DNA from 4 places in the Exiguobacterium sp. s127 genome. Region 3 is predicted to be linked to each of the others. Evidence: riboswitches for the same ligand, from Rfam matches in the RefSeq annotation. Region 3 holds a riboswitch; each other region holds the start of a gene.
What was found. Region 3 has a riboswitch for thiamine pyrophosphate ahead of tenA (thiaminase II). Riboswitches for the same ligand answer to the same signal wherever they lie in the genome.

Region 1: it holds a riboswitch for thiamine pyrophosphate, as region 3 does, so the genes downstream of both, thiT (energy-coupled thiamine transporter ThiT) here and tenA (thiaminase II) in region 3, are expected to answer to the same signal.
Region 2: it holds a riboswitch for thiamine pyrophosphate, as region 3 does, so the genes downstream of both, KNP98_RS08755 (3-oxoacyl-ACP reductase) here and tenA (thiaminase II) in region 3, are expected to answer to the same signal.
Region 4: it holds a riboswitch for thiamine pyrophosphate, as region 3 does, so the genes downstream of both, KNP98_RS13860 (ECF transporter S component) here and tenA (thiaminase II) in region 3, are expected to answer to the same signal.

What each region holds. Positions count from the first base shown of each region.
Region 1 covers NZ_JACSMO010000003.1:78,495-84,665, forward strand. Annotated here, with positions in the region: gene rsmB (16S rRNA (cytosine(967)-C(5))-methyltransferase RsmB) at 1-113, shown strand, start outside; gene KNP98_RS05335 (Stp1/IreP family PP2C-type Ser/Thr phosphatase) at 175-909, shown strand; gene pknB (Stk1 family PASTA domain-containing Ser/Thr kinase) at 912-2,828, shown strand; gene rsgA (ribosome small subunit-dependent GTPase A) at 2,865-3,770, shown strand; gene rpe (ribulose-phosphate 3-epimerase) at 3,772-4,428, shown strand; TPP riboswitch at 4,449-4,555, shown strand; gene thiT (energy-coupled thiamine transporter ThiT) at 4,620-5,180, shown strand; gene KNP98_RS05360 (thiamine diphosphokinase) at 5,183-5,782, shown strand; gene KNP98_RS05365 (amino acid permease) at 6,000-6,171, opposite strand, start outside.
Region 2 covers NZ_JACSMO010000005.1:158,883-165,053, forward strand. Annotated here, with positions in the region: gene KNP98_RS08740 (Na+/H+ antiporter family protein) at 1-531, opposite strand, end outside; gene KNP98_RS08745 (beta-class carbonic anhydrase) at 674-1,225, opposite strand; gene adhE (bifunctional acetaldehyde-CoA/alcohol dehydrogenase) at 1,558-4,152, shown strand; TPP riboswitch at 4,301-4,401, shown strand; gene KNP98_RS08755 (3-oxoacyl-ACP reductase) at 4,521-5,291, shown strand; gene KNP98_RS08760 (LLM class flavin-dependent oxidoreductase) at 5,329-6,171, shown strand, end outside.
Region 3 covers NZ_JACSMO010000002.1:256,471-262,641, reverse strand. Annotated here, with positions in the region: gene KNP98_RS04390 (class I SAM-dependent methyltransferase) at 1-162, opposite strand, end outside; gene KNP98_RS04385 (sporulation protein) at 261-1,034, shown strand; gene tenA (thiaminase II) at 1,185-1,886, opposite strand; TPP riboswitch at 1,961-2,066, opposite strand; gene KNP98_RS04375 (DUF1002 domain-containing protein) at 2,254-3,135, shown strand; gene KNP98_RS04370 (ABC-F family ATP-binding cassette domain-containing protein) at 3,417-4,811, shown strand; gene KNP98_RS16015 (hypothetical protein) at 4,838-5,182, shown strand; gene KNP98_RS04365 (alanine/glycine:cation symporter family protein) at 5,407-6,171, shown strand, end outside.
Region 4 covers NZ_JACSMO010000012.1:61,889-68,059, forward strand. Annotated here, with positions in the region: gene KNP98_RS13850 (DEAD/DEAH box helicase) at 1-461, shown strand, start outside; gene KNP98_RS13855 (50S ribosomal protein L25/general stress protein Ctc) at 801-1,439, shown strand; TPP riboswitch at 1,529-1,627, shown strand; gene KNP98_RS13860 (ECF transporter S component) at 1,727-2,305, shown strand; gene KNP98_RS13865 (ABC transporter ATP-binding protein) at 2,302-3,867, shown strand; gene KNP98_RS13870 (energy-coupling factor transporter transmembrane component T family protein) at 3,833-4,558, shown strand; gene KNP98_RS13875 (NAD(P)/FAD-dependent oxidoreductase) at 4,636-5,679, shown strand.

The DNA of each region.
Region 1 (6,171 bases), on a different contig from region 3:
GAATGCCAGAAAGCGTGCAGCCGTTGATTTCAGAACGGGCGGAGCTCAAGTTGCTTCCGACGACGCTTGGGACCGACGGATTTTACATCGCAGCCTTTAAAAAGCAAGGATGACACGCACGCTGAATTTTCTTAAATGCATCAACAGTAGGTGAGATAGAAGAGGAGGACGGTCATGGAGTTAGCTTATCTGACGACGACGGGAAAAGTGCGATTGCAAAACGAGGATACGGTGTTACTCGTTGGTGATGAAAAACAAGGGCTTGCCGTCGTCGCTGACGGAATGGGTGGTCACGCGGCAGGTGAGAAGGCAAGCGCGATTGTGCATCAAGTATTTGCTGATGCCTATGCGGACATGCCAAGCCGACCAGCTGAATTATCTTCTTGGATTGAACAGCAAGTGCAGGAAGCCAATTCTAAAATCTTACAGTACTCCAAGACAGAAAACTTGGCCGTCGTCGGAACGACGATGGCGTGTGTCTGTTGGTCGGACGAACTCCTCGTTATCGGTCATGTCGGGGATAGTCGAGTCTATGCGATTGAAGAAGGTCAACTGAAGCAACTGACAGATGATCATTCTTATGTCAATATGCTTAAGCAATTAGGTGAACTGTCGGAAGAAGAAGTCGAAAATCATCCACGTCGAAACGTCATCACGCGCTCGATTGGCTCGAACGAACTCGTCGACGTCGACGTCCAAGTCCGGGATGCACCAGATTATGAAATTGTCCTCGTCTGTAGTGACGGATTAACGGATGAAGTCCCTTATGAAGTAATACAACAGCTGCTACAAGAAGATGCGCCACTCGAGCAAATCGTTGAACGATTAGTTTTTGAGGCGAATGAGCGGGGTGGAGCAGACAACATCACCGTTGCTGCCATCCGTTTCAAAGAAAGAAAGAGGGGCTGAATATGCGATACGGAGATCGATTAAATGACCGCTACCGCATAGAACGGCTAGTTGGAAATGGCGGGATGGCGAATGTCTATCAAGCTTATGATGAAATCTTAAAACGGAATGTCGCAATCAAAATTTTACGGACTGAATTTTCGCATGATGAACAATTCATTCGGCGCTTTGAGCGCGAAGCTCATGCTGCGACGAGTTTGAACCATCCGAATATCGTTGCCGTCTATGATGTCGGTGAAGAGGATTCGATTTACTATATCGTGATGGAGTTCATCGATGGGATGACGTTGAAAACCTACTGTGAAGGACGACCGCTCGCAATCAATAAAGCGGTTGAAATCATCAGTCAGATTTGTGACGCGATTGATCATGCCCATGCCCATCGCATCATCCACAGAGATATAAAACCACAAAATATGCTCGTCCGAGAGGATGGTACGGTCAAGGTGACGGACTTCGGTATTGCCGTCGCGATGTCGAACGCGACATTGACACATACGATGTCCGTTCTTGGTTCAGTGCATTACTTCTCACCTGAGCAGGCAAAAGGAAAATTTGCCGATGAAAAATCGGATATTTATTCGCTCGGTGCTGTCCTTTATGAACTCGTGACAGGACACGTCCCGTTCGAAGGAGATTCACCCGTTGCCGTGGCATTAAAACACTTGCAAGATACAGCGCGGCGGCCATCCGTCTTGAATCCTTCCGTGCCGCAAGCGCTAGAAAACTGTATCATGCAGGCACTAGCGAAGGCCCCGCACGATCGGCAACAATCCGTTGCTGAATTTCGGGAAGATATGGTGACGGCATTATCTGTTGAACGAGCAGATGAAGGGGTTCGCGGGGAAGATCCGATGGAGCAAACGATGGTGTTAAGTCCAGTCTCGGCTCCGTCCGGAACTCCGGTCAAGGAAGAAGAAGCTACGGTCGCGACAGTTGTACCGAAGCAAAAGAAAAAAAAGCGATGGTGGATTGTGCTCGTATTCCTCCTCCTACTCGGAGGTGCCGCGACAACGTTCGCGATGTGGCCGGATCCGACAGTCGTTGTGCCGGATGTCGCAAAAGAAGATGCGGACGAGGCCGAAAAACAACTTGAGAAACTCGGTTTTATCGTCGAATCGACTAAGCGATCGAGTGATACGATTGATGAAGGACTTGTCATCAGTCAAGCACCGCGGGCAAAAGTGACCGTCAAAAAAGGTTCGACGGTCAATCTTGTTGTCTCGACGGGCAGTGATCCGGTCGAAGTGCCGGATGTAACGGACGAAACAGAGAAAAAAGCGACCTCGATCTTGAAGGATGCTGGGTTCTCAAAAGTAGATGTCGAAAAAGAAGAGTCGGAAGACATCAAACAAGGCAATGTCATCCGGCAATCGATTTCAGCCGGAACAGAAGTGATTGCAAAGGAACAGACGATTACAATCACGGTATCCGAAGGTTCGTCAGCGTTTGAATTGAAGGATTTGACGAACATGTCGAGTGCTGAAGCAAAAGCGTACTTGGACGCGACAGGTCTCGACGGTACATTCGAACAAGAATTTTCGAGTGAAGTCGAACTGGACCAAGTCATTCGTCAATTTCCGCAAGCGGGTGTCAAAGTCGAGCCGAACGATTCCGTGACGGTCTTTATTTCAAAAGGGGAGGAAGAACAAACCGTGACGGCGACCTTCCCGGAAAAAGTAGCCTACGATGCTGTAGGTGAAGGGGATGAAGATCCGCCGCGGCAAGTCATTCGAATCGAGACGGATGATGCTAAAGGGAAACGTACGGTGATTGAAGAGTCGATTGACAGTGATGAAACATTTGATGTTCCGGTGACGATTGATCCGGGCGAAGAAGGAAAAATCACAATTTATAAAGATGATGTAGTGTATCGCTCGAAAACGATTACCTATAAACAAGCGAAAGCAGAACAATGAGTGTGCTACGAACCGCAAATTGAAGGAGGGCATGGGATGGCAGAAAATCGTATCGAAGAAAATCGGGACGGGACGATCATTCGTCTACAAGGTGGGTTTTATGATGTCATGACGACGCAGGGCGAGGTGCGATCGCGCGCTCGGGGAAACTTCCGAAAACGTGGTATCAGTCCTGTTGTAGGAGATGAGGTCGTATTGCATATCGAAAGCGAAACTGGATACATTTTAGAAGTGAAGGAACGGCAAAATTTCCTGGTTCGTCCACCGGTCGCAAACATCGATCAAGCGTTGCTTGTCGTCTCAGCAGCAGAACCGGACTTTTCAGCCCATTTGCTCGATCGATTTTTAGTCTTAATCGAAGCAAAAGAGATTCAACCTATCATTATCTTGACGAAGATGGATTTGTTGCAAGGAACAGCGGAAGCAGAAGTCCGGACGGCGATTGCCGGTTACCGACAAATCGGTTATCAGGTGATTGAGACGTCGAGTGAGACGCTAGAAGGGGTAGAGGAAGTCCGCCCGCTACTCAAGGAAAAAACAAGTGTGCTCGCGGGACAGTCGGGAGTCGGAAAAAGTTCATTGTTGAATGCGCTCGATGCGACGCTCGATCTCGAGACGAGCCACATCTCGAAATCGCTCGGACGCGGACGACATACGACGCGTCATGTGACGTTAATTCCGCTTGCAGAGGGCTTGATTGCTGATACGCCAGGGTTTTCGAACCTCGATTTTCCACACGAGATGGAAATCGAAGAATTACGTTGGTGTTTTCCAGAATTCGTCGCACGGCAAGATACGTGCAAATACCGTGGTTGCCTGCATTTAAACGAACCAGGCTGTGCTGTCAAAAAATCAGTTGAGGGAGAAGAAATCATGTCCTCACGCTATACGAATTATGGTATGTTTGTAGAGGAAATCAAGAATCGAGCGCGGAGGTATTGAAATGATTAAAATCGCACCATCTATTTTATCAGCAGATTTCGCCAACCTAGAACGAGACGTTAAAGCTGTCGAGGCGGCAGGAGCAGATTACATCCATTTCGACGTCATGGACGGCCAGTTCGTCCCGAACATTTCATTTGGTCTACCCGTCCTCAGTAGTCTTCGTCAAAAGACGGACATGGTCCTTGACGTTCATTTAATGATCGATCGACCAGAAAACTTCGTCGAAGCGTTTGTAGCGGCAGGAGCGGATATCGTCACCTTCCATGTCGAAGCGACGAATCATGTCCATCGTGTCTTGCAACAAATTAAAGGGGCTGGAGCAAAGGCCGGCGTCGTGCTGAATCCACACACGTCACTGTCGACGATTGAACATGTCCTAGAAGAAGTCGACATGGTCTTGTTGATGACGGTCAATCCAGGATTTGGCGGACAAGCTTTCTTGCCGAGCGTCATGACGAAGCTGAAGCAATTGGCGATGATCAAAGCAGAGCGCGGTTTGACGTTCGAAATTGAAATCGATGGTGGTGTCAACGCGGAAACGGCAAAACTGTGTATCGACAATGGGGCAAACGTCCTTGTCGCAGGTTCTGCAATCTACAATGCACCAGACTATGCGGAAGCCATCACTAGTATTCGAAACGCGGCTCACGTATAATAGAGCCAAGACAATTAAATTTTGACCGCAAGGGGTGTCGCGTCAAGCGGCTGAGAGAAGTGAGTAGACTTTAACCCTTCGAACCTGTTCCGTTCAGACGGACGTAGGGATGTGGCGCACGCAGGCAGTACGGCGTCCGTCGTACTGCCTTTTTGTTGTCATCATTATTTTATTTTTAGGAGGAACACAGTATGAAACGATTACAAATGTTAATGGAGATTGCGATTTTCGCGAGTCTCGGTGTTGTATTTGATTTATTGATTCCGTTCAAAATGCCACAAGGCGGATCCATCAGCTTAGCGATGTTACCGATTTTCGTCATGGCCTTTCGTCACGGCGTCGTTGGTGGTGTCATCACGGGTGCGCTCGTCGGAACGATTCAATTGATGTTCGCTCCGCAAGTCTTGACGGTCGTCCAACCGCTGCTTGACTATACGCTTGCATATGGTGTCGTCGGTTTGAGTGGAGTGTTTGCAGGCCAAGTCAAAAAAGCAGCAACAGAAGGTCAAAAAAAGCGTCTCATGACGATTGTTTTGTTTGCGACCTTGTTAGGTGCCGGTCTACGTTACATCTGTCATGTCATCAGTGGAATCGTCTTTTTTGCAGAGTATGCCAAAGGACCGGTCGTTCCTTACTCGTTCATTTATAACGCGACGTATATGGCTCCGTCGTACGTTTTATGTGGGGTCGTTGCAGGTATTTTGCTTACGACAGCACCACGTCTTTTACGTTACTCCGCTCGCGGTATTTAAAGATGAGAGTTTTAATCGTTGCGGCAGGACCGGTAGAAGACGTCCCGACGCTCGCACCATTCGTGAAAGACAAGACGATGATTATCGGTGTTGACGGCGGGATTGCGACATTAGTGGAGCAAGGACTTGATTTTGATGTGGCAATCGGTGACTTTGATTCGCTCGGATACGTTCCGGATGGTGGATTGCTTCATCCGGCAGAAAAAGATGAAACGGACTTAGAACTAGCGTTACGTTACGCTACCGAACAGGCTGCAGGTGCTGAACTACTCATCTTTGGTGCGACGGGTGGTCGGCTCGACATGACGCTACAGAACGTCTATTTGTTAAAACAATTTCCGATGGCACGACTCGTGACGAAACGTGAGGATGTCCGGTACTGGAAAACCGGTCAGTACGAACTCGCGTCTGAAGGGTATCATTACCTGTCATTCATTCCCCTTGTCCCGTCGAACTTGACGTTACGCGGCGTCAAATACCCCTTGACGGAGCATCCTGTTCCGGTCGGTGGTTCGCTGACGGTCAGCAATGAGTGGGTTGGTGTTGCGCAAGTGACGGTCGTCGAAGGGGAAGTCCTCGTCCTGCGCACGCATGAAAAATAAAAACGCGATAGACGCGATTCCATCATATCTCGCTGATGCGACCGGGACATGCGTTCTTCAAGTACACGTCATGACGTCATGAACAAAAAGATAGGTATGGCAAACGCCGATGACTCCGTATGTAAAACGGAAGCATCGGCGTTTTGATTTATTAGTCAGTCGACTGTTTAAGTTCAACGGATTCCGGCACCCGGTGTATCCAGGGCCAGATAACAAGTCATCGTTGTTCGTTTTGAAGTGTCGAACTGGCTGCTTGTTGTTCGCTTTTTGCAGCGATATGTTTTCCTTTGACGAAAAGATGGTAACTTACCCATGTCAGTAGGAAGAAAGGGACGCCGAGATATAAGGCGACGCGTTGATCGGCTTGAAAACCTAAACTGATTAAGACG
Region 2 (6,171 bases), on a different contig from region 3:
TAACAGAATCTGATTGAGATAGATATCACCGAAACCGATTGGTAAAAACATATACGGTGTGACGAGACCAAACGTCATGATGATGGCCATCCGGCGCCGGTCAATTTTCAAATCATTAAACAGACCGAGTAACGGCGGGATGATGATCGGAATGAAGGCGATGTGAATCGGCAAGACGTTTTGTGAACTGATTGCGAGTAATAAAATCGCGAACATGATGAACCCTTTTAACTTCTTGACCGACGTCGCATCGGCACTTCCTTTTGAGCGAGCAATCAAGCTATGTGCGAGGGCGTCCGGCAAACCTGTTTTCGACAGGGCGACGGCGAACGCACCAAGCAAGGCATAACTGAGGGCAATTTCTGCGCCGGCTCCAAGACCGCCTGAGAAACTTTCGATCGTTTTCGTTAAACCAAGACCGCCGAGTAAACCACCGGCGAGAGCGCTGATGACCATCGCGAGGACGATGTGGACACGGAAGATGGCTAAGACAAATAAAAGGATAACGGCTAAAACAACAGCATTGAACATAACTATAAAACCACGCTTTCTTTTGGTATCACTGTACTATACTAAAGTATCATACAGACCGTTCTTTTTGCTGTCAAGAAAAAAACATAAAAAGGCACGACCGGTGTCGGTCGTACCTTCTTTCTACTATATAAGGACAAGTTTAGCAATCGACGCGGTCGAGTTTCCCTGTGCCGGGGTCGATGACGAGCCCGTGGACGTTCGTGCCCGGTGGTAATAATGGATGGTTTTTAATCAGACCGACGGAATGACTGACGTTTTCTTCGACTGACGTGAACCCGCGTAACCATTGTTTCAAGTCGACGCCGGATGCTTCGAGTGTCTTTAGGACTTGTTGATTGATGCCGCGTCCTTCCATCTCGGCAATCATGTTTGCCGGGTCGATCGTACTCATGCCGCAGTCATGGTGACCGATGACGATGACTTCTTCCGCCCCGAGTGCGTATAAGGCGACGAGGATCGAGCGCATGACGGAACCGAATGGGTGTGACAGAACGGCCCCGGCATTTTTAATGATTTTTGCATCGCCGTTTTTTAGACCGAGCGCGTGCGGGAGGAGTTCCGTCAAGCGGGCATCCATACACGTTAAGATCACGACCTTTTTATCGGGGAATTTATCCGAGATGAATTGTTCGTATTGTTTTTCTTCGACGAATTGTTCGTTGAACGCAAGCATTTGGTTGACGATTGTCATGAAACTTCCTCCTTCAAAACAAATAAATATGTATCTTTTAATAGATTACACGATGTTTCGTCCGTCAGACAAGCAAAGAAAACAGGTCCTGTGAGAAAAGTCACAGGCGAGGGATTCAAAAAGGATGCCTTGTCCGACAACACCTTTTGAGAATGAGAACGTTTTCAATGATGTGAAATAGTTCACAGGATGGTCATGCACAAATCATCAAAAAGGCGGTATGATTGATTTGTGAAGGAAAGCACAAACTATTGAATATCAGCTTGGCATTCCTAACATCTAGTAAGGAAATGCAGACTCAGATTCGTTCCAAAATAGGGAGGAAACCAAACATGGCTGTCAAAGAAAAAATCAAACTAGACGTATCATCTGTCGAACAAACGATCAATAAAATCGTCGCAAAAGGTCAAACCGCATTACAAGAATTATTAACATTTGATCAAGAGAAAATCGATACGATCGTCCGTGACATGGCGCTTGCCGGTCTCGAACGTCACGTTGAACTGGCACGACTCGCCGTAGAAGAAACAGGACGTGGTGTCTTTGAAGATAAAATGATTAAAAATATGTTTGCGACAGAATATATCTATAACAGTCTCCGTGAAGAAAAAACGGTCGGCGTCTTAGAAGAAGATGTTCAAAACGGACTAACATATATCGCAGAACCGGTCGGTGTCGTCTGTGGCGTCACACCTGTGACGAATCCGACATCAACGACGATGTTCAAAGCGTTGATCGCGATTAAAACACGAAACCCGATCATCTTCGCCTTCCACCCGTCAGCGCAAAACTGCTCACTCGAAGCAGCGAAAACGTTACGTGACGCGGCTGTCAAAGCGGGCGCACCGCGTGACTGTATCCAGTGGGTCGAACAACCGTCACTCGAAGCAACAAAAGTCTTGATGAACCACACGGATATCGCGATGGTCCTTGCGACCGGCGGAGCCGGCATGGTCAAATCAGCCTATTCAACAGGTAAGCCGGCACTCGGTGTCGGACCAGGGAACGTCCCATGTTACATCGAAAAAACAGCAAAAATCAAACGTGCCGTCAGTGACCTTGTCCTCTCCAAAACGTTTGATAACGGAATGATTTGTGCATCGGAGCAAGCAGTCATCATCGATCAGGAAATCTACGCGGAAGTTCGGGCGGAGATGGAAGCACTCGGTTGCTACTTCTGTACAGCAGATGAGAAAAAACGTCTCGAAGCGCTCGTCATCAAAACCGATACATGTGCCGTCAATGCTGACATCGTCGGGAAACCGGCAACATGGATCGCAGCAAAAGCCGGCATCGACGTCCCGAGCAATACCGTCATGCTCGTCGCAGAACTTGAAAAAGTCGGCTCAGAAGAACCACTCTCACACGAAAAACTAAGCCCTGTCCTTGGTGCGTATAGCGTCCAGTCAACGGAAGATGCGTTCCATGTCGCCGAACGGATGCTTGAAATCGGTGGCCTCGGTCATACGGCAGTCATCCACACGACGAATGACGACTTGATGACGACATTCGGAATGCGGATGAAAGCCTGCCGGATTCTCGTCAACAGCCCGTCAGCACACGGTGGGATTGGTGATCTGTATAACGAATTGACACCATCACTGACACTCGGTTGCGGCTCTTACGGGAAAAACTCCGTCTCTGAAAACGTAACGGCGAAACATCTACTCAATGTCAAGAAGGTGGCGAGACGACGCGTGAACATGCAGTGGTTCAAAGTACCGGAAAAGATTTTCTTTGAAAAAAATTCAGTCCAATACTTGAAATCGATTCAAGATGTCTCACGTGCGTTGATCGTCACCGATCAAGCGATGGTCGAGTTCGGCTACGCGGATAAAGTCATCCGCAACTTACCGGCAGGCGTCAGCTACCGGATCTTCGACCAAGTCGAACCGGATCCATCGGTTGCAACGGTTCAGACAGGAGCGCAAGCGATGCGCGACTTCAAACCGGACTTGATCATCGCCCTCGGTGGCGGATCAGCGATGGATGCAGCGAAAGGCATGTGGCTCTTCTACGAGCAACCGAACGAAACGTTCTCGAACTTACGTCAAAAGTTCCTCGATATCCGGAAACGGGCCTATAAATTCCCGGCGCTCGGTAACAAAGCGAAGTTCGTCGCCATTCCGACGACGTCTGGAACAGGATCTGAAGTCACACCGTTTACCGTCATCACGGACAAAGAGAAAAACGTCAAGTATCCGATTGCTGACTATGCATTAACACCAGACGTCGCAATCATCGATCCGGAATTCGTCATGACGGTCCCGGCATCAATCACGGCTGACACCGGAATGGACGTCTTGACACATGCGACAGAAGCCTTCGTCTCCGTCCTCGCGAACGACTATACGGACGGACTGGCGCTAAAAGCGATCAAGATGATCTTCGACTACTTGCCACGCGCTTATGCGAATGGTGACGATGCCGAAGCACGCGAAAAAGTTCACAATGCGTCAACGATGGCCGGAATGGCGTTTGCCAATGCCTTCCTCGGGATTAACCATTCGATCGCACACAAAATCGGTGGGGAGTTCCACACGCCACACGGTCGGACGAATGCAATTCTGATGCCACACGTCATCCGCTACAATGCAGCGAAACCGACGAAACTTGCTTCGTTCCCGAAATATGAATCATTCATCGCTGATGAACGGTACGCAGAAATCGCCCGTTATCTCGGACTACCGGCAGCGACGACGGAACAAGGTGTCGAATCATTAATCCAAGCGATCACAGAACTCGGACAACAGTTGAACATCAAAATGTCGTTCAAAGCCCAAGGCATCAAAAAAGCCGACTTTGAAGCAAAACTCGATAAGATGGCCGTCGATGCATTCGAGGATCAATGTACGACAGCGAATCCGAAAATGCCGCTCGTGACGGAACTTCGGAACATCATGGAACTTGCCTACGAAGGCGTATAACAGAGAAATAAATCATGGCAATCAAAAGAGCCTTGCTTCCGGTCGACGGAGGCAAGGCTTTCGTTCGTAATCAAAAGAGACACCGACAAAACTGTCCTGTCATTATTGACAGATATTTCTAAGACCGCTAAAGTGAAAGTAACTTGAATAGAATCACTAGGGGTGTTACTAAACTGAGATGAGTAGATACTCAAACCCTTTGAACCTGAACTAGTTCGTACTAGCGTAGGGAAGTGTAGACTCTAATAAACAAGCGAAGACCAGTCTGTCGGTTTTTTGCTATGTGATTATTTAGACGTGCGCAACTTTCCTTTTGGAGAGTTGCGCTTTTTTTGTTTACGACTTCGCTATTTAAGTTGCAAAAGACGATGAAGGAGTGGAAGACAGTGAACAGAACGGTAGTAGTGACGGGAAGCAGTCGGGGACTTGGCGCGACGATTGCAAGAGTATTGGTGAACAATGGGTTTAAAGTTGTGATTAATTATTATAAGAGCAAGGATGCGGCAGAGGAACTCGTAAATGAGCTCGGTGCAGAACATGCCATTGCCCTGTATGCGGATGTCACGAAGCGAGAAGACGTCGAGACATTGATGCAGTCAGCGACAGCTCATTACGGACAAATCGATGTCGTAATCAATAATGCATTAGTCGATTTTAAGTTCGATCCGCGCGCTCAAAAATCATTCATCGATTTGGAATGGGAAGATTATCAAAAACAGTTGGATGGCACGTTGAAAGCAGCGTTCCACGTCGTGCAAAGTGTTCTGCCGCAATTCATTGAACGAAATAACGGCACCATCATCAGCATCGGCACGAATCTGTATCAAAACCCGGTAGTTCCCTATCACGAATATACGACGGCAAAAGCAGGGTTGATCGGCTTTACGCGTAATCTTGCATCAGAGCTAGGACAGTACGGCATAAACGTGAATGTCGTCTCCGGCGGCTTGTTAAAAGTGACGGATGCCAGTGCTGTGACGACCGCTGAAGTATTCGAATTGATTGCCCAATCAACTCCGTTAAAAAGAGTGACGACGCCGGAAGAGGTTGCGCAATTGGTCGCCTTTTTAGCGTCAGAAGCAGCCTCTGGCATTACCGGTCAAAATCTAACCGTAGATGGCGGATTGACGATGAACTGATGTCAGCGCTCAGGAGAAAGGAGTCAGGGACCTAAAGATGACGAAAACGAAGCAGTTAAACATCGGTGTTTTATTGTACGGCTGTGGCCATCATCAAGCGGCATGGTTAATGCCGGATTCTGCGATTGAAGAAATCGGGGAGAGCGGTTATTATCAGCGATTGGCTCAACTAGCGGAAGCGGGCTGCCTGGATGCTGTATTTTTTGCTGACAATCAATCTTTTCCTGCTGCAAACGCAACTGAACTACCGGCCTTTTGGCTCGATCCTGTAATCAATTTAACCGCTATTTCTCAAGTAACCCGCCATATCGGGTTAGTTTCAACGATATCGAGTACGTTTTCAAATCCGTATACAGCGGCGAGACAACTGTTAAGCCTTGATCACGTGACGAACGGGCGTGTCGGCTGGAACCTGGTGACGTCGATGACGGACTGGGAAGCGTTAAACCATAGTATGGATAGGCTCCCTGCAAGGTACGAACGGTATCAAAAGGCGGATGAATTTGCGTCTGTAATGGAAAAATTATTTTTATCCTGGGATCGAGCTGATTTCCTTTCGAGCCGGACGGACAACCGGTTAATTGATCCTGAAAAGATTCAACCATTCCATCATAGCGGGACCTACTTCAACGTAAAAGGTCCTTCGTCTACACCGCGTAGTCCTCAAGGGAAGCCGGTGGCAATGCAGGCGGGTGCATCTGCCCAAGGGATTGCACTTGCATCAAAGCACGCGGATGCCGTCTATTCGGTGTCGTGGAATGTAAAGCAAGCGAAAGCATTCCGGGAAAGTCTACAGACACAAATCAAAGAAAGTGAGTCACCGGAGCGGCAGATTAAAATCTTTCCAGGATTGGTTACATACGTCGGTCGAACCCGGGAA
Region 3 (6,171 bases):
AAACTCTAACTGGATTGCATACGTATCTTTCAATAGAATCGGTTTTAGTTTGATTCTTCGAAGATCATTCGACTTTTGGCGCGGACCACTAATCGTTGCATGCACGAGAGCAGCAGCCTCGAGCTTTTGAGTGAGTAATTCTTTTACTTGGTGTAATTCCACTGTAGTCCCGTCCTTTTCTGATTGTTCTTTCGAAACTGTAGCAAATTCCACCCTATTCGACAAGTAAGGTAGCTTCATCATTAAAGGAGGAACGAACGATGTTCAAAAAACTTTTATCACAAATCGGAATCGGTGCCGCCACAGTCGATACACGACTCGACAGCGAACGCTGTGAGCCAGGCGGACAGATTCACGGAACCGTCCATATTAAAGGCGGCAATGTCGACCAAGAAATCGATCGGATTTATTTAGCGTTTAATACACAATATAAAGAAGAAGTCAGGGACAGCACGACATTTACGACGTTCACACTCGATCGTTTTTCGCTAAACGAAGCCGCCTTTACGATTGAAGCAGGTGTCGAACGCGAAATTCCGTTTACGCTTCAAGTACCATTCAATACGCCGCTCTCGGTCAGTCAATCGAAGTCATGGATTGAAACGGGTCTCGATATCGCCCAGGCGGTCGATCCGTCAGACCGGGACGCCATCATCGTCCAAGCCAATGACCTCCAATCCGTTATCTTAGAAGCGATGGAAGAACTTGGCTTCCGACTCAAGAAAGCGGACACGGAAAAACTTCCCGGGCGTTACCGGAAGGATTTACCGATCGCCCAGGAACTCGAGTATTCGGCACGCAATACGTACTTCGCCCATAAACTCGATGAAGTCGAACTCATCATGCTCCAAGACCGTACCGGCATCGACATCGTCTTGCAAATCGACCGTCGTGCCCACGACTTAGGTTCGCTCTTCAGTGAGATGGCGGGTGCGGATGAGACGATGACGAAGCTATCCTTATCGAACCACGATTTGATGGACCGAAACGCCGTCAAACAACAATTAAACGATTTGATTGAACGGTACAGCTGATTTCCTTACCAGAATTTTCATCATGCCTGTAATCCACCAACAAAAAAACCTGAGCGATTGCCATGACTTTCTTTACGAAAGCTGAAAATTGCTCAGGTTTTGTGCAGTCTGCCGTCTGATCGCGCTGATCAACAGCGGCTAAAGCTGTACTTATCGTTTCGTTACTTTTGGTTGACGCGTAACTTGTGTAAAGAGACGTTCAAACGTTTCTTCCGTCCAGCCCATTTCCCAAAACATCAATTCGTAATAACAGCTTCTGACGAAATGGTGTTTCATCCGTTCCCGTTCTGCTTCAGTCGCTTGCGCCGCCAAAGCATCCAGCCGGTCGACCTGTTCAAAGACGACCCGTTCGAACCATTCCGAGCTGTATGTTGCAATCCACTGTTGATAAATCGGTGACGCCGGTGACTTCGTCAACAGTTGTTGTCCGACTTCATAATAAAGCCAGTAACACGGTAAAATCGCTGCAATCGTTTCCCCGAGTGTCCCCTCGCTCGCATGATGCATATGTGAGACATAGGCATACGCAGTCGGTGCCGGTTCGAACGCTGCTAAATCCGCTTCCGTAATAGCGAGCGGTTCAAAAAACGATTGATGGAGTGATAGCTCAGCCGCATAGGTCGATGTCGCATGTTCCGCGAGTTCCGCGATCGTCGCAAAATCCGTTGCCTTTGAGGCGGCCCGGGCTTGAATTTTTGCGAAATGTTTTAAGTAATACGCATCCTGCATGACATAATGTCGAAATTTTTCGAGCGGTAACGTCCCGTCACCAATGCCTGTGACGAATGGATGGGAAAAACTGCTGTCCCAATATGTTTTTGCGGCTTGCCGAATTTCTTGACTGAATTTCAACCTAATTCCCCCTTTTGTTGAATCAAAAAACGCCACACCCTACGAACAGGGCATGACGTGAAGAGACAACAAGAGAGATATTCACGCCACTTCCCTCCGTAAGTCCAAACTTAATCAGGTTCAAAGGGTCCAAACGTCTTCGTCGTCTCAGTCGGCCTACCGACTCCCCTAGTGGTCATTATTTAATTCCTCTTCACTATATCATTTTTTCAGTCACATGATCAGGATTTTAAATGAAATGTAGTATAGGATTAGGGACACGAGGTGGGCGGTTCATTCCGCCTCAAGACCGATTCCGTTCTGGAAGACGTCACTTACAATGAAATTAGCACCTGATACTACCTACTATACTCGGAGGATTTATACTATGAATAAAGCAACAAAAATCATGACCACGACGCTTTTAGCGACAAGTTTACTTCTACCGACTGCTGCTTCAGCAGAGCAAGTCGTCGATAAAACAATCATCACGCTTGGTGAATCGCTCGGGGCAAAGGATAAAGCCTGGGTACTCGCCCGATTGAATGCGCCGGAAGGCATTACGCCCGTCATCGCCACGGCAGCGGATGAAGAAAAATATTTAGGGAAAAACGTTCCCCAATCGCAACTCGGCGGCAATATGTACTCTTCCGCAAAAATCGAACTCGCTGAAAAAGGCGACGGTTTATCTGTCGCGACCGAAAACATTACCTGGGTAACAAAAGACATGTACTTGAACGCGCTCGTCACTGCAGGCGTAACGGACGCCGACATCACAATCACTTCCCCTTATAAAGTCACCGGGACCTCTGCTTTGACGGGGATCATGAAAGCATACGATCAAACGTCGGCTGAGACCGGCATTAAATTGACGGATGAACGAAAAGATTTAGCCCAACAAGAGTTATCGGTCACTTCCGATGTCGGAAAAACGGTCGGGACGGACAAAGTCGCCGAACTGATGAATGAAATCAAAGCAGAGATCGCCAAACAAAAGCCGGAAACCAAAGTCGATATCGAGAATGTCATCATCCAAGTCATTCAAAATAACAACATCCAGTTGTCGGACGCCCAAATGGAGCGGTTGACGTCATTGTTCAGTCAAATGGAGAAAGCTGACTTGAACTGGGGACAAATCGAGACCGGATTAAAGGGTGCCGGGCAAGATATCCACGCGTTCGCGACCTCCGAAGAAACGAAAGGATTTTTTGCAAAACTGTTTGACGGCTTAAGTAAGTTCTTCAACTCGATTTCCGGACTGTTCAAGTAACTGAAAACGATTTCATTTTCAGTTCAAAACATGGTAAACTAACTTTATCGAAACGAAAAGGTGGTGTAAAAGATGGGTTTTGCTGCGTGTAAGCAATGGTTGATGGAACAACTTTATCTGTTGCGCGCGATTTTTCATGAAATGGCGTTCTAAAGGACGAGTCTGCCCTTTTCTTAGGAACATCCATCTGAAAAATAAAGCAAAGCGCACCTTTTACGGTAAACGGAGAGCGCTATTTGCGTTCTCCGTTTTTTGATGCGCATGAAAGGAAGTTACTGATCATGATTTGCGACATCCAACACCTGACAAAACAATTTGGGGGAGCATCCGTCTTAACCGATGTCTCGCTCTATCTTAAACAAGCTGACCGCATCGGATTGATCGGTCGAAACGGAACCGGAAAAACCACGTTACTGCGTTTAATCGCGCAACTCGAAACAGCGGACAGCGGAACCCTTTATCTCAAAAAAGGACTTTCCATCGGTTATTTGGCTCAAATTCCACAGTTCGCAGAAGAATTGACGGGCCTTGATGTTCTCTGGACCGCATTTGCCCAAATCGTCGCCTTACGGACGACGATGCATCAGCTTGAACAACAAATGGCAAGTGCTGACCACCTGGACGATGTGCTAAATGAGTATACGCGTGTGACCGAACAATTCGAACAACAGGACGGTTACCTGCTCGACTCGAAAATCCAGCGCATGATTAACGGACTCCACCTCGATGCCTTGCTGACACGTCCCTTTTCTCAATTAAGTGGTGGCGAACAAACGAAAATCTGCCTCGGCCGGATGCTGCTGGTGGAACCAGACTTGTTGATTCTCGACGAACCGACGAATCACCTCGATCTCGCAGCAATCGAATGGCTCGAACAATTTTTAAACAGTTATCCGGGCGCTGTCATCATCGTCTCGCATGATCGCGTGTTTCTTGACGCAAGTGTCAACTTGATCGCTGAACTTGAAGATGGTGAACTGACAATCTACCCAGGAAATTATTCGGCGTACACGGTCGCGAAAGAACGCCTGCTCCTCGAACAATTCCACGCCTACACGGAACAACAAAAGAAAATCAAACAGATGAAGGATGCGATTCGGCGCTTGCGCCAGTGGGCAAATGAAGCCTCTCCGCCAAGCGAAAAACTGTTCCGAAAAGCAAAAGCCATGGAACGGGCACTCGAACGGATTGAGCGACTCAAACGGCCGCTCCTGGAAAAAGCGGTGCCTGACATCCGCTTTTCGTCGCAAGGGCAACTCAGTCAAATCGTTTACCGTCTTGAGGATGTCACGCTTTCCGTCGCCGGCCGGAAGTTGTTCGCGTCGCTCGATTTCGAAGCCGCGGCACGTGACCGGATTGGAATCGTCGGTGCGAACGGAAGTGGGAAAACGACGTTATTACGTGTCTTACTTGGACAACTCCAGCCGACGAACGGACGTGTCACGCGTGGTCCGTCAAATCAGGTCGGATTTTTATCGCAACACGTCGATATGCCGGGTGAAGAGCGACTGATCGATTACTTCCGCTCACACGTTTCGGCGGACGAAGGAACAGCTCGCTCCCTGTTGGCCCGTTTCCTCTTTTTCGGTCCACGTGTCTTCTTACCGATTACTGCGTTAAGCGGCGGGGAAAAGATGCGCTTGAAGAAGCACTCGAGCACTTTGACGGAACGCTGATTGCCGTATCGCACGACCGTTATTTCTTGAACCGACTCTTCTCGAAAACCTATTGGCTAGATGACACGACAGAAATCTTTCACGGTTCTTACCAATATGCTGCCGAAAAACGACATGCCCGGTCAATCGTCGAATCAGCGGCACCCACGCCCCGCGCTACCCGGACGCCGGTAGCCGGGAAACATCCGGCTTTAAATGCAGGCGAACTCGAACAGCAGATTCAACAGCTAGAGGATGAGGTGGCTTTACTCGATACATCACTCGCGGCGACACATGATTATGAAGTCCTCACGACATTATTCTCAGAACGAGAACAGCTCGTTAGTCAAATTGATGACTTCTATGAAAAATTGTTGGCAGTCGATCACTAATCAAAAAACGCATCATTTCACCACCGCTGCTTCATTAAGTGCGGTGGTTTTTTAAATTAAAAATGCTTTGATGACGATCTGTTTTTCTGAACCCGAAAAAATATATTTTAAATATTTTAAAAGAAAGTTTCGAAAAAAAGCTTGCAAGTTGTCTGAAAATTCGTATAATTCAACTTATAGCTATTATCAGTTTTTAGCAAAAACACTTTGGGAGGAACTATCACATGGATGCATTTCAACAAGCTGTACAATCGGGCGTCGATTTCGCCAACAACATCTTATGGTCTTATATCTTAATCGCCGCTTTAATCGGAGTCGGCATCTACTTCACCATTAAAACGAAGTTCATCCAATTCCGTTACTTGAAAGAGATGTTCCGTGTCACACTCGATAAAAATGAAAAGACAACAGATGATGAAGGTCAGAGTATTACATCCCTTCAATCATTCTTCATCGGTGCCGCGACTCGAATCGGTACAGGGAATTTGGCCGGTGTTACGATCGCTGTTACACTTGGTGGACCCGGAGCGGTCTTCTGGATGTGGATGGTCGCCCTCCTTGGTGGAGCAACAGCCCTTATTGAAAGTACGCTTGCTCAAGTGTATAAAGTACGTGATACAGGCAATAACGCTTACCGCGGTGGTCCTGCTTACTACATCGCAAAAGGATTGAACAACCGCGTCCTCGGAATCATTTTTGCAATCTTAATCGCCGTCACATTTGGTCTTATTTTTAACTCGGTTCAATCGAACACGATTGCCGCTGCTTTTGACAACGCCTTTGGAATCGACAAAATGATCGTCGGTGGGATCTTAGTCGTTCTTACAGGTCTCGTCATCTTCGGTGGTGTCCACCGTGTCGCGAAAGTTTCAGCAATCGTTGTACCAATCATGGCGTCACTCTACTTGATTGCTGCCATCTTTGTTGTCATCACGAACATCACTGAACTTCCAGGGGTTTTCGCAATGATCTTTAAGAGTGCATTCGGT
Region 4 (6,171 bases), on a different contig from region 3:
GGGCAGCAGGCAAACGGATCTTAATTTTTTCACAGTTTACAAAAATGCTCGATTTGATTCGGGACGACCTGCATGAGTTGCACCTCCCTCATTTCGAACTGCGCGGGGATACACCGATTGCGGAGCGTCTCGAACGCTGCGACCGTTTTAATGCAGGCGAAGTCGATCTGTTTTTGATTTCACTGAAGGCGGGCGGCACCGGACTGAACCTGGCGACGGCGGATACTGTCATCTTATATGACAGTTGGTGGAATCCGGCTGTCGAACAGCAAGCGGCTGACCGGGCACACCGGATGGGACAAACACAGACGGTCGAAGTCATTAAATTAATCACGAAAGGCACGATCGAAGAAAAAATCATCGAGCTGCAGGAACGGAAAGCGACACTCGTGACGGATATACTTGAACAACCGGCGTCACTTGCGTTATCGGTCGATGAGATGGTTCAATTGCTTGAATAAGAGGAAAGGCACCGATTTCTTTACATGATGTAAATCGTTGCTGCTCTAGGGAGAACAGGTTTCTGGCTATCGTTTTTTCTCCGGTTGATGTTTAGCTTTTAATGTTACAGGGGTATAACTATCATAGCACCGCATCAGCGAGTTGCTTTTACAACCACATGTTTCTCAATATCAGCGTAATGACCTGGGAGAGAAATGCTAACCACTCACTTCGATCTTCATTTTTATGAAATCAATTTGAAATAGCATTCGATGCACTGTCTTGATCCGGAACGATTCGTTCCACTCCTTTCTTCATTACCTTTTGAGGGCTATACCAAATTCAAGGGGGAAATGAACATGTCAGTAACATTAAAAGTAGAAGAACGCGAAGTACGCCCACGCTCACTTAGAAAGCAATTACGTCATGAAGGAAAAGCTCTTGGTGTCGTGTATGGTTACAAAGTGGAAAGTACACCGATTGCCTTTGACGAAAAAGCATTGATCAAAGTCGTTCGTGAACATGGTGAGAATGCACTTGTTGCACTTCAAATCGGTGGTAAAAAAGTCAACACACTGATCAACAAACTCGATATGGATATCTTCACACCAACAATCAAGCACGTTGAATTCATCGCTGTTAAAATGGATGAAGAAACAGAAGTCGAAACAGATATCGTCCTCGTCGGCGAAGCGGCTGGTGCAAAACTTGGTGGATATCTTTCACAAACACTCTTTAAAGTAACAGTTGCAGCTACACCAGATAAATTACCGGAACGCGTCGAAGTCGATGTGACAAATCTTAACCTCGGTGATTCTCTATCGGTTTCGGATTTACCGGAAGAAAAAGAATACCGTATCGTTACGGAAGGTGACATTCAAGTCGTTGCCGTCGTCGAATCGACACTTGAAGCGGATCTCGAAGAAGCAGATGCTGAAGAATCAGCTGAAGCGACAGAAGAAGTTTCTATTGAAGAACAAACGGAAGAAAAAGAATAATTTTTCTTACCCTCCCCTCGCGGAGGGTTTTTATCTGTATTGACAACTGTCGGTAGAGTCGGTACAGTAAATAGCGTACACACTATATGCACATCCACTAGGGGAGCCCATTGGCTGAGACGATTCACTTCGGACCCTTTGAACCTGATCTAGTTCATACTAGCGTAGGAAAGTGGAGCGGTAATTCGTTCAATTTTTCTGCATGTTTGCAGATTCAGCGACCGCTCTCTTTCATAGAGGGCGGTCTTTTTGTTTGTCTGGTGGTTGTGCCAAAGGGAGATAGGAACATGAACAGTTGGAAAATGAAAGAAATCATCGTCATGATGATGTTGTCGGTTGCTTGCGGGGTACTCTACTTAGGGTGGTCGACATTGTGGTTACCGATTTCCGCGATCTTCGGACCGGTCGGATCGAACTGGATGTTCGGGATTTGGGTCATCGCGAGTCCGCTTGTCGCCTACATCATTCAAAAGCCCGGGGCAGCACTGATTGCAGAAGTCGTCGCCGCGGCTGTCGAATTATTCACGGGGAGTCACTTCGGATTATCGGCCTTATTGATTGGTTTCGCTCAAGGAATCGGTGCCGAAATCGCTTTTGCCCTCTTCGGATACCGGAAGTTCAACACAATGACGTTAGTTCTATCCGGAATGTTCGCCGCAATCGGCAGTATGGTCTATAGTCTTGTCGTCAATGGTTTCGCCTACTATACGACGACGACACTTCTGTTGACGTTTTCCCTTCAACTCGTCAGCGGTGCATTGCTCGGTGGATTACTTGCGAAAGTCATCGTCGATGCGCTCGTCAAGACAGGGACGTTGAACGGTTATGCGATCGGGCGTAAGCGGCAGAAACCGGATGCGGCATGATTCATTGTAACGACTTGTCTGTCCGCTATCCGGGGCAACATGACAACGTCCTGCACCACGTGACGGTGACGCTACACGAAGGGGAAACGACGTTGCTCGTCGGACCGAGCGGCAGTGGGAAAACGACGTTTTTACATGTTCTCGCCGGCTTATTACCTGACGCGATTGAAGCCGATGTCAGCGGCCACTGCAAAACGAACGGGACGGTCGGAATCCTTTTTCAAAATCCGGACGACCAGTTCTGCATGCAGACCGTCGGAGCGGAAGTTGCCTTTAGTCTTGAAAATCGCTCAGTCGACGGCAGTCAGATGGATGACCGGATTGACGCCGCACTGGCACGTGTCGGCCTTGATGTGCCGCTGACGACACCGATTATGCAACTGTCAGGAGGGATGAAACAACGACTCGCCCTCGCCTGCGTCCTAGCGCTTAAGCCGGATATTCTATTGCTTGACGAACCGACGGCGCAACTCGATCCGGCAGGACATCGGGTTTTGATGCAGCTGATTGAGGAACTCCATCACGACCGGACGTTGACGCTCGTTCTGATTGAACATCAGCTTGACCGCTGTGTGACGTTCAGTGACCGGGTGCTCGTCTTCGATCACGGCGGAACGATTTTACGCGATGGTCCGCCGCTTGATGTCTTCGGTCAGCATCGCGATGAACTTGAACGACGCGGCATTGCGACGCCGCTCCTCTACCCGTATCAACTGGAAACCGTGCCACCCGCTTCTTCCCAGGCGGGGCGGTTACGAAAAGTGAATAACAACCGTCCTCCGGTTCGGTACGACAATACGTTCGCGCTGACGCGCACCGCGTTAGGACGCCGTAAGCAAGTGATTGTCGACGACCTGTCGCTTGCAACACACGCCGGAGAATGGATCATGGTCGTCGGATCGAACGGTGCCGGGAAAAGCACGTTGCTCGAAACACTGGCGAAATTGATTCCGGCGCAAGGCGGTACGGTCCGCTTGTTCGAAAAAGAACTGCGGACATGGAAAAGTCGGAGCTATTACCGACACGTCGGATTCGTCTTTCAACAGCCAGAGCTCCAATTTCTCAAGCAGACGGTCGAAGGCGAGCTCGTCATCAGCATGGATGCACCGACGCCGGAGCGGATTGAAACGGCGTTGCAATCCTACCGGTTAACCCATGTCGCCCGTCAGTCGCCCCTCGCTCTGAGCATGGGTCAAAAGCGACGGCTCAGCGTCGCAACGATGTTGTTAGAACCAAAAGACGTCCTGTTGCTCGATGAACCGACGTTCGGTCAAGATGCCGAGACGACAAGTCAACTCATCGAGATGTTCGAGCAGGCGCGATTAAACGGGACGACGCTGATCATGGTGACGCATGACATGGAGCTGGTCCACCAGTATGCCGACCGGGTCCTCGTCCTTGGTGACGGGCGACTTCAGTTCGACGGCACACCGGACACTTTGTTTAAAGACGAGACGTTACTCGAGCATAACCAACTCTCTCGTCCGTTATCGTATTTGTATCAGCAACTCGAGGAGGTGAAACGTCGTGCAGGAAAACGACTCCCCGCTCGCACGTATTAATCCGGCACTCAAGCTCGGTGCCCTCCTGTACGTGATGGTGCTCTTGATTGCGGCACCGACGTTACGCGAAACGATAGCCTTACTTTTACTCGCTGCGGTCGGATTGGGCTGCTCCGGTTGGTCACTGTTGACGCTCGCCAAACGGGTCTCCCCCTACCTCGTCTTGTTCTTGCTGACATTTTGGATGATGGCAGCCTTCGGAAAAGGCAGTACGGAAGTTTGGTCATTCGGTTGGTTTCGCGTCACGGAAGAAAGTATCGGTCATGCCTGGTTGATTGCACTGCGGATGCTCGCCTTCGTCTTCCTCAGTTTGACGTTCATCGCGACGACCGACCAAACCCGGTTCGTCATGAGCCTGATTCATCAGTGCCGCCTTCCGGACCGTCTCGCATACGGCTTTTTAGCAGGGATTCGTTTTATTCCGATCTTTCAGCAGGAAATAAGAACAATCCGTCAAGCACGGCGTGTCCGCCAACAGCACTCGATTTGGCCATGGCAGACGTTTTTCGCCATCAGTTTACCGCTTTTTACGAACAGTATCATCCGTTCGGAACAAATCGCGATTGCGATGGAAGCGCGTCGGTTTCAAGCCGAGCGGACGTATTATGTCCGTCCTGTCGTGACGCGTCACGACCAAGTGTTTTTTTGTCTCGTTTGTCTCGTGGCGAGCTTGCTTCGGATTGTCCTATGACATTCATTAGATTAACGCGGACGGATTCAGGGAATCATAGTTTCGGAAGCAGTTAATTTAAAGAAGTAGGTGAAGGTTTGAAACGAATCGTATTAGTCGGGGCAGGTCATGCCCATTTAGAATGTATCAAGGAAGGAACGCATCCGGATGTTGAATGGATCGTCATCAACCCGTCCCGTTATCAGTATTATTCAGGAATGTTCTCCGGTCTTGCGGACGGCACGTATCGACTCGAGGAGACCCGGGTCGATGTCAAAGCACTCTGTGCGCGTCACGGAAAGACATTGATGGAGGACCGTGTCACGCGAATCGATCCGCAAACGAAACAAGTTTTCTGTCAATCGGGTCAAATCATTCCCTATGATGTTGTATCGTGTAACATCGGTTCGAATGACTGGAATGTCTCAGATGCGACGTCACGCGTCACGATCAAGCCGAATTATCAAATCGATCAGGCGCTCCGTCAGTTTAAAGAGGCATCGTCGCCCGTCATCGTCGGGAGCGGTGCTGCTGCAATCGAGATGGCCGCCTCATTCCAATCGGACGGTTGTCCGGTCACGCTCGTCCATGATGAACCGCTCCTCGCAGGACACCCGGCAGAAGCGAGCATCCTTGACCGGTTGGATACGCTGGGCGTGACACGCATCGTCGACCGGTTCGTCTCTCTTGATGAGCAAACCGTCCGGCTCCAGTCGGGCCAATCATTTAAAGCAGATGCCGTCCTGTTTTTAGGTGGCGCGTCAGCGCTGGATTTGTTTAAGGCATCCGGCCTCTATTGTGATGACCGCGGGTTTTTACTCGTCCACGAGACGTTCCAGTCGCTAGAGGACCCTTCTCTGTTTGCCGTCGGCGACTGTGCGACGCTCGCCGCATATCCGAACACACCGAAGAACGGTGTAACCGCCGTCCGGCAAGCACCGGTCTTGCTTGAGAATCTCCTTCGTTTCATCAATCAGGAACGTTTGCGGACGTTCCGGCCGCAAGCGCGTTACTTGACGATTCTTTCGATGGGACATCAGCAAGGGACCTTGCTTTACGGACGACACTATCAGACGAATCATTTGAGCTGGCGTTTGAAACAATGGATCGATCGCCGGTTCATCAAAAGTTATACGACATAAGAACTCGAATTTCGAATGAACTGGGTGTTCGGTTCAAGGCGGAACGTGCACTAAGGTGTCTGCATGTGGAACCTCCTAAAACAGAGAGGTATTCATTCCTCAATCTAGACACAAAAACAGCCATCACATACTTGCGATGGCTGTTTCAGACTGTAGACAACGTGCTATCAGGAAATCAAGCGTCTTTTTTCGTTACTTTCCTCGGGCGAGGCGCAAGCCGTTGCTCCTTGATCCTAACGGACAACGAGCAGGGTCTTGCCTGCCTCTGAAAGTGCGTTAAAAACGCACTTTTTCCCGTAGGAGTCAACGAAACGTGACGCTTTTTAGGGAATACCGTGAGATAAATCCAAATATGCAGACGGTTTAGAGCGTAATCTGTCTTGAATCGCTTAGAACTGCGAACGATTGCCGCTTTGAATACGAGGTGAGACAGGAAAGCGCATCTCGATATAGCATTTTCAGGCTTCATAACCGTTTAGCTACAGCTTTAAC